DNA from 2 places in the Lactococcus sp. SK2-659 genome. Region 2 is predicted to be linked to the other one. Evidence: riboswitches for the same ligand, from Rfam matches in the RefSeq annotation. Region 2 holds a riboswitch; the other holds the start of a gene.
What was found. A riboswitch is a leader RNA that binds a small molecule or an ion and turns the genes downstream of it on or off. The one in region 2 is predicted to bind FMN.
Positions count from the first base shown of each region.

Region 1 (4,427 bases), 270 kb from region 2:
AAGTCTCTCTAATTTTTCAGCCGATGAGAAAGTAATTTTTGTTCAGATTGTGGACGAATTTGCTGGTGAAAATCTAGTTGTTGTCACAAAAAATGGACAAATAAAGCAAATCGAACGTGAAAGTTTCTCCCCTTGGCGTACCTATCGTTCAAAATCTACTCCATATGCTAAACTTAAGGGAGAAGATGATGAAATTGTTTTAATCACCCCAGTACAATTTGCAGACCTTATGCTTATTTCTGAAAATGGCTATGCCCTTCGCTTTAATCTTGATGACGTCCCAGTTCTGGGTGCTAGAGCTGCAGGAGTCAAGGCCATGAATCTCAAAAATGGTGATAAAATTAAGTCCGCCTTCTTTGTTAACTCAAATAGTTGGTACCTTTTGACTCAACGGGCATTTATCAAACGTGTCAAGACGGATGATATTCCGGCTACCTCACGTTCTAACCGTGGCCTTCAAGTACTACGAACCTTGAAGACAAATAATCATACCGTCTTTGCAGCCGGCTTAATCAATTCAACTGCTGATTTATCAGCGCTAACAGAGGAATTAGATTTGTTCAGTCAAGCTAAAGCACCAGCGACAAAAGAAACTGATGAACAAGTATTAGAAGTTATCAGTGAGACTGGTAAGAAATATGATATCAATTTGTGCGATTTATCATTATCAGATCGAACAAGCAATGGACATCCAATTGCTGATGATCTTGAAAAAATTGCAAGCGTAAAAATAAAATAAAAAAAATCAGCTTTGGCTGATTTTTTTATTGTCTTCGACCAATAATATAACGAAAGAGTGCCGCATAAAGTAGCCAAAGAATAATACAAGCTCCAATAATCCAAACCCAAGCATCTTTTTGGTTAGTAAGTGGAAGTGGTACATTCATTCCAAAAAAACCGGTGATGACTGCTAATCCTGCCAAAAGTACAGAAACAATTGTCAAAGTTGTCATATTATCATTCAAATTATTATTAAGGACATTATTATAAGTTCCTGCTAATTGTTCAAGAATTTGAGCATTAAGTTGTGTCATACTGGCAAGCTGCTGTGCTTCGATAATTGCATCTTCAAGCTGCTCTTTTTCAGTTTCATTGAACTGTCTGTAAATACTTTTAGTTTTAAGTTGTTCAAGTAGTAAAGTATTTTGGTTGGCACTAGATACAATATACAGCATTCCCGTTTCAATATCAGAAAGGGCCAACAAATTTTTCTTTGTTGTTTTTTCACGCAACTTTTGATTAATTTCTTCTTTTGATTTATCGATTTTTTCTAAGTAAGGAAAGAAAGCCTCTGAAATCAAAAATAAACTGATGAAAAGAAGATGATAAACCGTTTCTGGTTCATTTTGAAAACAATATTTTTTAATTTGATTAATTAAATATTCATTTTCTGGATGATAAAGAGTAATTAATCGATTTTTTTGTGCTACAAAAGTAATGGGAACCGTCTTATAATGAACTTCTGAATTGAGTAAATCCAGACTATTGAAAATCAGTACAAAGTCTTGACTATCAGGAATGAACTCCGTGTGCGGACGTTCATTTTTATCTTCGGCATATTGAAGTGTTTCTAAGTCAATACCATAAGTAGCAAGTTCAGAAATATTTCTAAGGTCTTCGACATTAAAAGAAAGCCAAGTGAGTTGAGGGTTTATTTTTATTTCTTGCATGATAAGATATCCTATGTTCTAATAGAGCCATTTTAGCAAAATTGTAATTTTTGAGCAAATAAATAGGCAAAAACTATTAATAACTAACTTGAGAAATTGCTATTTTAAAGAATACGTTTTTATTTCTTGACAATCTTTAAATTTAAATGCTATACTTTAGCTACAATTGAATAAATCTTCAGGGCAGGGTGTAATTCCCTACCGGCGGTATAGCCCGCGAGCTGCTTGCAGCATGATTCGGTGAAACTCCGAGGCCGACAGTATAGTCTGGATGAAAGAAGATAATAAAACCATAATACTCTAGTCAGTATTATGTCTATTTAGCCTAAAACTCTGGAGTGAATTTAAATAATTCACTCCAGTTTTGGTTTTTTGAGCTGCATTTTTGCTCGAAAAAAAATAGAAAATTTATCAAAAGACCCTGAAATTTTATTTTAGGGTCTTATTTTTTATTAGAAAGGATGAATAGATGAAAAAAGACGAATACTACATGGATTTAGCAATTGTACTTGCAAAAAAAGGAGGTGGTAATGTCAACCCTAACCCTCAAGTAGGAGCCCTTATTGTCAAAGAAGGGAGAATTATTGGTCAAGGCTATCATGAAAAATATGGGGAAGCTCACGCGGAAATCAATGCTTTTAAGGATTGTAACGAATCTCCCGAAGGAGCCACGCTTTATGTGACCTTAGAGCCTTGTGCGCATCAGGGAAAACAACCCCCTTGTTTTGAAGCGATTATAAAAAATAGAATTAAGCGTGTTGTTATCGGGCATTTAGACCCCAATCCCTTGGTTTCAGGAAAAGGAATTAAAGCAATGAGAGAAGCTGGAATTGAAGTTTCTATCAAAGTCTTAGAAAAAGAATGTGAAGAATTAAATAAAATTTTCTTTTATTATGTTAGTCAAGGGCTTCCCTATGTCATGATGAAGTATGCAATGACTTTAGACGGAAAAATTGCGACATCAGCAGGTCAATCAAAATGGATTACAGGTGAAATTGCAAGAGAGAAAGTACATCAAGACCGTTCACGTTTTATGGCAATTATGATTGGTGTTGAAACACTTATTTTAGATGATCCACAACTCTCTGTCAGGTTGGAAAATGGAAAAAATCCGATAAGAATCATTTGTGATACTCATTTAAGAAGTCCTTTAACTTCCAAGATTGTTTCTACAGCTACTGAAATTCCAACGATTATTGCTACAGCTGAGTCTGACCCCGAAAAACAAGCTCCCTTTCTTAAAGTGGGTTGTGAAATTATCTTAGTTTCTTGCCTAGAAGGAAGATTGAATTTGAAAGAATTGACCAAAAAGTTAGGAGAAAAGGGGATTGATAGTATCATCTTGGAAGGTGGAGGGACATTAAATGCTTCGGCATTAAAAGCAGGGATAGTCCAAAAAGTTCAAACTTATATTGCCCCTAAAATATTTGGTGGAAAAGAAGCACCAAGTCCAGTTGAAGGACATGGAATCGAGCAACCCAATCAAGCCTATCTCCTAAAAAGTCCTCAAATAACCCATCTAGGAGAAGATATTTTATTAGAAAGTGAGCTTCTTTAATGTTTACAGGAATAATTGAAGAAATAGGGGAAGTGAGTCGCCTGCAAAAAAGAGAAAAATCCTCCAAAATTAGTATCCGTGCTTCCTTGATTTTAGAGGATATGAAACTTGGAGATTCTATTTCAACAAATGGTTTATGCCTGACCGTTTCTGAATTTAATCAAAAAGAATTTATGGCTGATATTATGCCTGAAAGTCTAAATCGTTCAAATCTTGGGACCTTAAATGTGGGCGCCAAAGTTAACTTAGAACGAGCGATGCCATTAAATGGCCGATTTGGTGGGCATATTGTGTCAGGACATATTGATGGAGTTGGCCAGATTTTAGAAGTAAAAAAAGAAGAAAATGCCATCTGGTTTGAAATCAAAACGAGCTTAAATTTAATGAGATACATCGTCGAAAAAGGCTCAATTACGATTGATGGGATTAGTCTTACAGTTGCTCAGGTTAAGTCGAAATCTTTTAGTGTTTCTATTATTCCACATACGCTCAAAGAGACGATAATGGCAGATAAAAAAGTGGGTGATACTGTTAATTTAGAAAATGATATTTTGGGGAAATATATAGAAAAATTATGGGGCGATAGTAGTTCTTCGATGAAAGAATCTTCATTAACTAAAGAAAAACTACTTAACAACGGATTTTTATAGGAGATAAAATGTTCCAATATAATAAAGTAGAAGAAGCACTTGCTGCACTTAAAGCAGGGGAAATGATTATCGTTAGTGACGATGAAAATAGAGAAAATGAGGGCGACCTTATCTGTGCGGCCGAATATATCAGTCCAGAAATAATTAATTTTATGGCAAGTGAGGCCAAAGGATTGATTTGCGCACCACTCAGTGAAACTTATGCTAAGAATTTACAATTAGAGGAAATGGTAGAGAAAAATACAGATAATCATGGAACAGCTTTTACAGTTTCGGTTGATCATATTGAAACTAGCACAGGAATTTCGGCTTTTGAACGGGCCTTAACCATAAAAAAACTTGTTGATGCCGAGAGTTTACCAAGTGATTTTCGTAGACCAGGTCATGTATTTCCACTTATTGCCAAGAAAAATGGCCTTTTAGAGCGAAATGGTCATACTGAGGCTACAGTTGACTTGTTGCGTCTGGCTGGTTTAAAAGAAGTAGGTGTCTGCGTTGAAATAATGGACGAAGATGGAACAATGATGCGTAAGGAGAAACTGAAGGAAA
Region 1 covers NZ_JAIWQZ020000001.1:967,549-971,975, reverse strand. Annotated here, with positions in the region: gene parC (DNA topoisomerase IV subunit A) at 1-739, shown strand, start outside; gene LDP15_RS04555 (magnesium transporter CorA family protein) at 765-1,670, opposite strand; FMN riboswitch at 1,841-1,957, shown strand; gene ribD (bifunctional diaminohydroxyphosphoribosylaminopyrimidine deaminase/5-amino-6-(5-phosphoribosylamino)uracil reductase RibD) at 2,140-3,228, shown strand; gene LDP15_RS04545 (riboflavin synthase) at 3,228-3,878, shown strand; gene LDP15_RS04540 (bifunctional 3,4-dihydroxy-2-butanone-4-phosphate synthase/GTP cyclohydrolase II) at 3,887-4,427, shown strand, end outside.
Region 1: linked by a shared signal. The riboswitch ahead of ribD (bifunctional diaminohydroxyphosphoribosylaminopyrimidine deaminase/5-amino-6-(5-phosphoribosylamino)uracil reductase RibD) and the one ahead of LDP15_RS03260 (ECF transporter S component) in region 2 are both predicted to bind FMN.

Region 2 (4,427 bases):
TTCATCAGGAACGTAGTCATTTTTATTCAAAAGCTAAGACAGAAATTATCACTGATGAAACTGTACTTTTGCAGGATAAATCTGCTTTAGATTTATTTCTAGCTTTTACTAAAATTCTTGAGTTGCAAAGACAACATTTTCAAGACGAGAATACAAAAATAGCAGCTGAGAAATTTACAATCGCTGATAAGATTTTAGAGTTAAGTACTAGATTTACAGAACAAAAAATATGTAAATTTTCAGATTTGTTTTCTAGCTCTACTAATAAAGATGAACTCGTCACCACTTTTATGGCTCTTTTAGAATTAATCAAAAATCAACAGATTTCTTTTTCTCAAGGAGAGCTTTTTGGAGAAATTATTTTAGAAAGAAAAGAAACTAGTGAATAAGACAGCAAGTTGTGAACTCTTACTTTTTGTATCTGGCGAAGCTGGTTTAACCTTGGCAGAATTGTCAGCATTGACAGAAATGTCTAAACAAGCTTGTCAGCAACAAATTGATTACTTAAAAGAAAAATATCATTCTGATGAAGAATCTGCTTTAACGATTATTGAAACTGCAGGTAAATATCGTATGGCTACAAAAGAAGAGTTTGCAGAAATTCTTAAAAACTATGCCAAAACTCCTCTTAATCAATCGTTGTCAAAATCAGCTCTTGAAGTTTTATCAATTATTGCTTATAAGCAACCTTTAACTCGACTCGAAATCGATCAGCTCCGCGGAGTGAATTCCTCAGGTGTTCTCTCAACACTTCGTGCTTTTGATTTGGTTGAAAAGGTCGGACAAGTTGAAGCACCAGGACGTCCGAGTCTTTATGCAACAACTGAATTTTTCTTAGACTATATTGGGATTAATCATTTAGATGAATTACCTGAAATAGATGAGTCAAGATTTATCGCAGAAGAACAAACCTTATTTAACGAAAGTGAAGAAAATGAGAATCAATAAATATTTGGCCCATGCAGGTGTGGCAAGCAGACGTAAAGCAGAAGAACTAATTTTAGCGGGAAAAGTAACGGTAAATAATGTTCCAATGACAAACTTGGGTTATCAAGTTTCAACTGGAGATATCGTTGAAGTTAATGGAGTAGCAGTTTATAATGAAGAACCCGTTTATTATCTTCTAAATAAACCAAGAGGCTATATTTCTTCAGTTAGCGATGACAAAGGACGTCAAACGGTAATGGATTTAATGCCTCAAGTTAAAGAACGTATTTATCCTGTGGGACGTTTGGACTGGGACACAAGCGGTTTGCTTTTGCTTACAAACGACGGTGAGTTTACGAATATGATGACTCACCCACGTCATGGTGTTGATAAGGTCTATGTTGCTAAGGTAGAAGGCCAAGCGAACAAAGAAAACTTGCGTCCTTTAACTTTAGGTATGACTATTGAAGGTAAAAAAGTTAGTCCCGCCCGTTATGAGATTATCAAACAAGAGAAAACAAAAAATCATTCGATTGTTAGTTTAACTATCCATGAAGGACAAAATCATCAAGTTAAAAAAATGTTTGCGGCTGCAGGACTTCCAGTACAAAAATTGAGTCGTATTCAATATGGAACTCTTACATTGGATGGACTTCCAACAGGACAATTTCGTCGTTTGAGTAAAAAAGAAGTTTCTCAATTGATTAATGCAGCCCAAGGAAATTAACTGATTATTATAAAAGACAATTCTGATAAAGAGTTGTTTTTTTATTTCTTAAGCAAATCTTATTCTTGATAAGCAAACTATTTTTGTGCTATAATAAAATTATCTTCAGGGCACCGTGTAATTCGGGACCGGCGGTAAATAGGGCTTTGACCTTATGACTCCGCGATTCGCTACGGCGATTGAAGCAGTGAGAATCTGCTAGCGACAGTAAAGTCTGGATGGAAGAAGATGAACAATTTTTGTAGTGTAATCAACTTCGGTTGGATTACTGTTTTTAGCCAAACCAAAAATGTCTATCAACTTCCTCGAAATTTGAAGAATTATTTTCTCATATTTGGAGGTTTTTTTATGTCTAAAACACGTCGGATGGTATTAATTGCCATGCTTGCTGCATTATCAACAATCTTATTATTGCCGATTTTGCAGTTTCCGCTATTGCCTGGAATTGATTTTATGAAAGTTGAACTCTCAATCATTCCAGTACTTATTGGAGTCTTTACTTTGGGATTGGGTGATGGATTTATTATCCTCTTTATTCGCTCTATCTTATGGTATCTCCTATTTAATCAAGGTCCATCAACTTGGATTGGTGTGCCGATGAACTTCATTGCTTTGGGAATCTTCATGGCAATTGTTTGGTTCTTTACAAAGAAAAAATTCTCAATCAAAAACTATACAGTTGGTGTAGTTTTAGCAGCCATCGCATCAGTTCTTGTGATGATGGTATTGAATGTTTTCTACGCACTCCCTCTCTATCGTTTAGCTGCTGGCTTCGATGTTGATAAGATTTTTGTTGGAGCAACTCATCTTTTTAATATGGGTTCTCTATCAGTTACTTTGAATCCAACTTATCTTTTGACAGTAGTTTTACCTTTTAATGCTTTGCAGTACATCATCTTTGCTCTGGTATTTGGATTGATTGTTGCAGTGTTCAAGAAAAACAAAGTCGTAAAATTTTATAATGCTTAATTTAAATAATTAAGTATTTCACTCTCGAATAGACACTCGCTAGGACTTTCCTAGCGGTTTTTTTATTTGCTAATTTTATGATAGATTTTTAGCATTGAAGATATAAACAAAAGCCCTGAATAATATTTCTGTTTGATTACATTTTTGTATATAAGGATAAAAATAACTAAAAAATAGTTCTTGCTTAATTCAAACTAAAGCGCTATACTCATGGTGAAAAAAATAATTTTCTCAAAATAACGAATTAACCAAAAGATTACAAATGTATTTCTTTGACTGTTTTAGCTATTAACGATAAGGAGGTGTTTTTATGAACACACATATTACACATAAAAAACTTTTCAAAAACGGACTCTTATTTGGAGCGCTTTTACTTGGACTGGGTTTATCAATCAAAGAAGCAACACCGGCAAAAGCTGTTACGGCAAACTTTAATGGCCCAGTTTATCGCCTTTATAATCCAAATTCAGGTGAGCATGTTTATACAATGGGACTTACCGAGAAAAATAATCTTGTCCATTTGGGCTGGGGTTATGAGGGAGTCCTTGGAACTTCATACTATACGATGAACGGTCAAAATTATGATAAAATTCCTGTTTATCGTTTGTACAGTAAAAATAGCGGTCAACATCTCTACACAATAAATACGAATGAAGTAGTTCAACTCAAAAATTATGGATGGGTGAATGAGGGAATTGTATTTTATGATGCTACGGTCATACCGTGGAACCAAGAAACGACGGTTGAGAGACTTTATAATCCAAATAGTGGTCAACATTTCTATACTTCTAACTGGGATGAAAGAGACTATTTGAAAAAAATTGGTTGGCACGATGAAGGAGAGGCTTTTTCATTTACATCACCTGAGCCTTTACAAACTGGACCAGCTAAGGCTGTTTAAGATGAAGGGAAAAAGAATGATGAAAATAAAGAAACTTCATATCACGCTTGCTTCAACTTTGCTTTTAATTTCTTCTAGTACTTTTGCGGATACGGTGCCATTTATTCCATCTGGTGGGGCTACGGCAAGTAATGTCTACCAGCCTGACCAACGCAAACTGATTTCAACAGCCAATCAATTTCCTTATAACACAATAGTCTATATTGAAACAATTGGAGGAAATGGAGTTCGCTATAGGGGGAGTGGAGTTATCATTGCACCGAATGCTGTATTAACAGCAGGACACATGATATATAATGCGACGGAAGGTGGACATATTAAATCTGCTACAATTTATCAAGCTTTTGCAAATGGAAATTATAATTTTAATGCGGCAACAGCTGTAACGAGTGAAGTTGCTAATCCAGATTGGTTGGCAAAAGATAGACTTGGAACGATAAATTATCCTTTAGGTGCAGACGATTTAGGAATTCTTAACCTTTCGAAAAATATAGGATTATCAACAGGCTGGATGGGGATGAGCTCGGTTCTTTCAAAAAATCAAGCGATTTCTTTGATAGGTTTTCCGGGGGACAAGCCTAAACAAATGTGGGGAATGTCAGGAAATGTTTCTCAAATTGGTAATCCTCTATTTAGCTATTCCAACATCAGTATGTATCCTGGTCAAAGTGGAAGCCCTGTTTTTAATACAAGTAAAAATATTGTTGGTATTAATGTTGCCGAGGCGCAGTATCTGAACCCAAATCCAAATGGGGATAACAGCAAAGTTCCTTCCTCTCTCGCTTCACAATATCCCAACTACGGCGTCCAACTCACTGCAAGTAATATCAATTGGATTCAAAATAACGTGCCAGCATTGAAAGCAACGGCCCTTTAGCGTGTTTACAATCCAAATAATGGTGA
Region 2 covers NZ_JAIWQZ020000001.1:695,868-700,294, forward strand. Annotated here, with positions in the region: gene LDP15_RS03245 (segregation/condensation protein A) at 1-389, shown strand, start outside; gene scpB (SMC-Scp complex subunit ScpB) at 382-948, shown strand; gene LDP15_RS03255 (pseudouridine synthase) at 935-1,654, shown strand; FMN riboswitch at 1,752-1,888, shown strand; gene LDP15_RS03260 (ECF transporter S component) at 2,003-2,623, shown strand; gene LDP15_RS03265 (hypothetical protein) at 2,934-3,524, shown strand; gene LDP15_RS03270 (serine protease) at 3,541-4,401, shown strand; partial or broken gene LDP15_RS03275 (glycoside hydrolase, family 25) at 4,414-4,427, shown strand, end outside.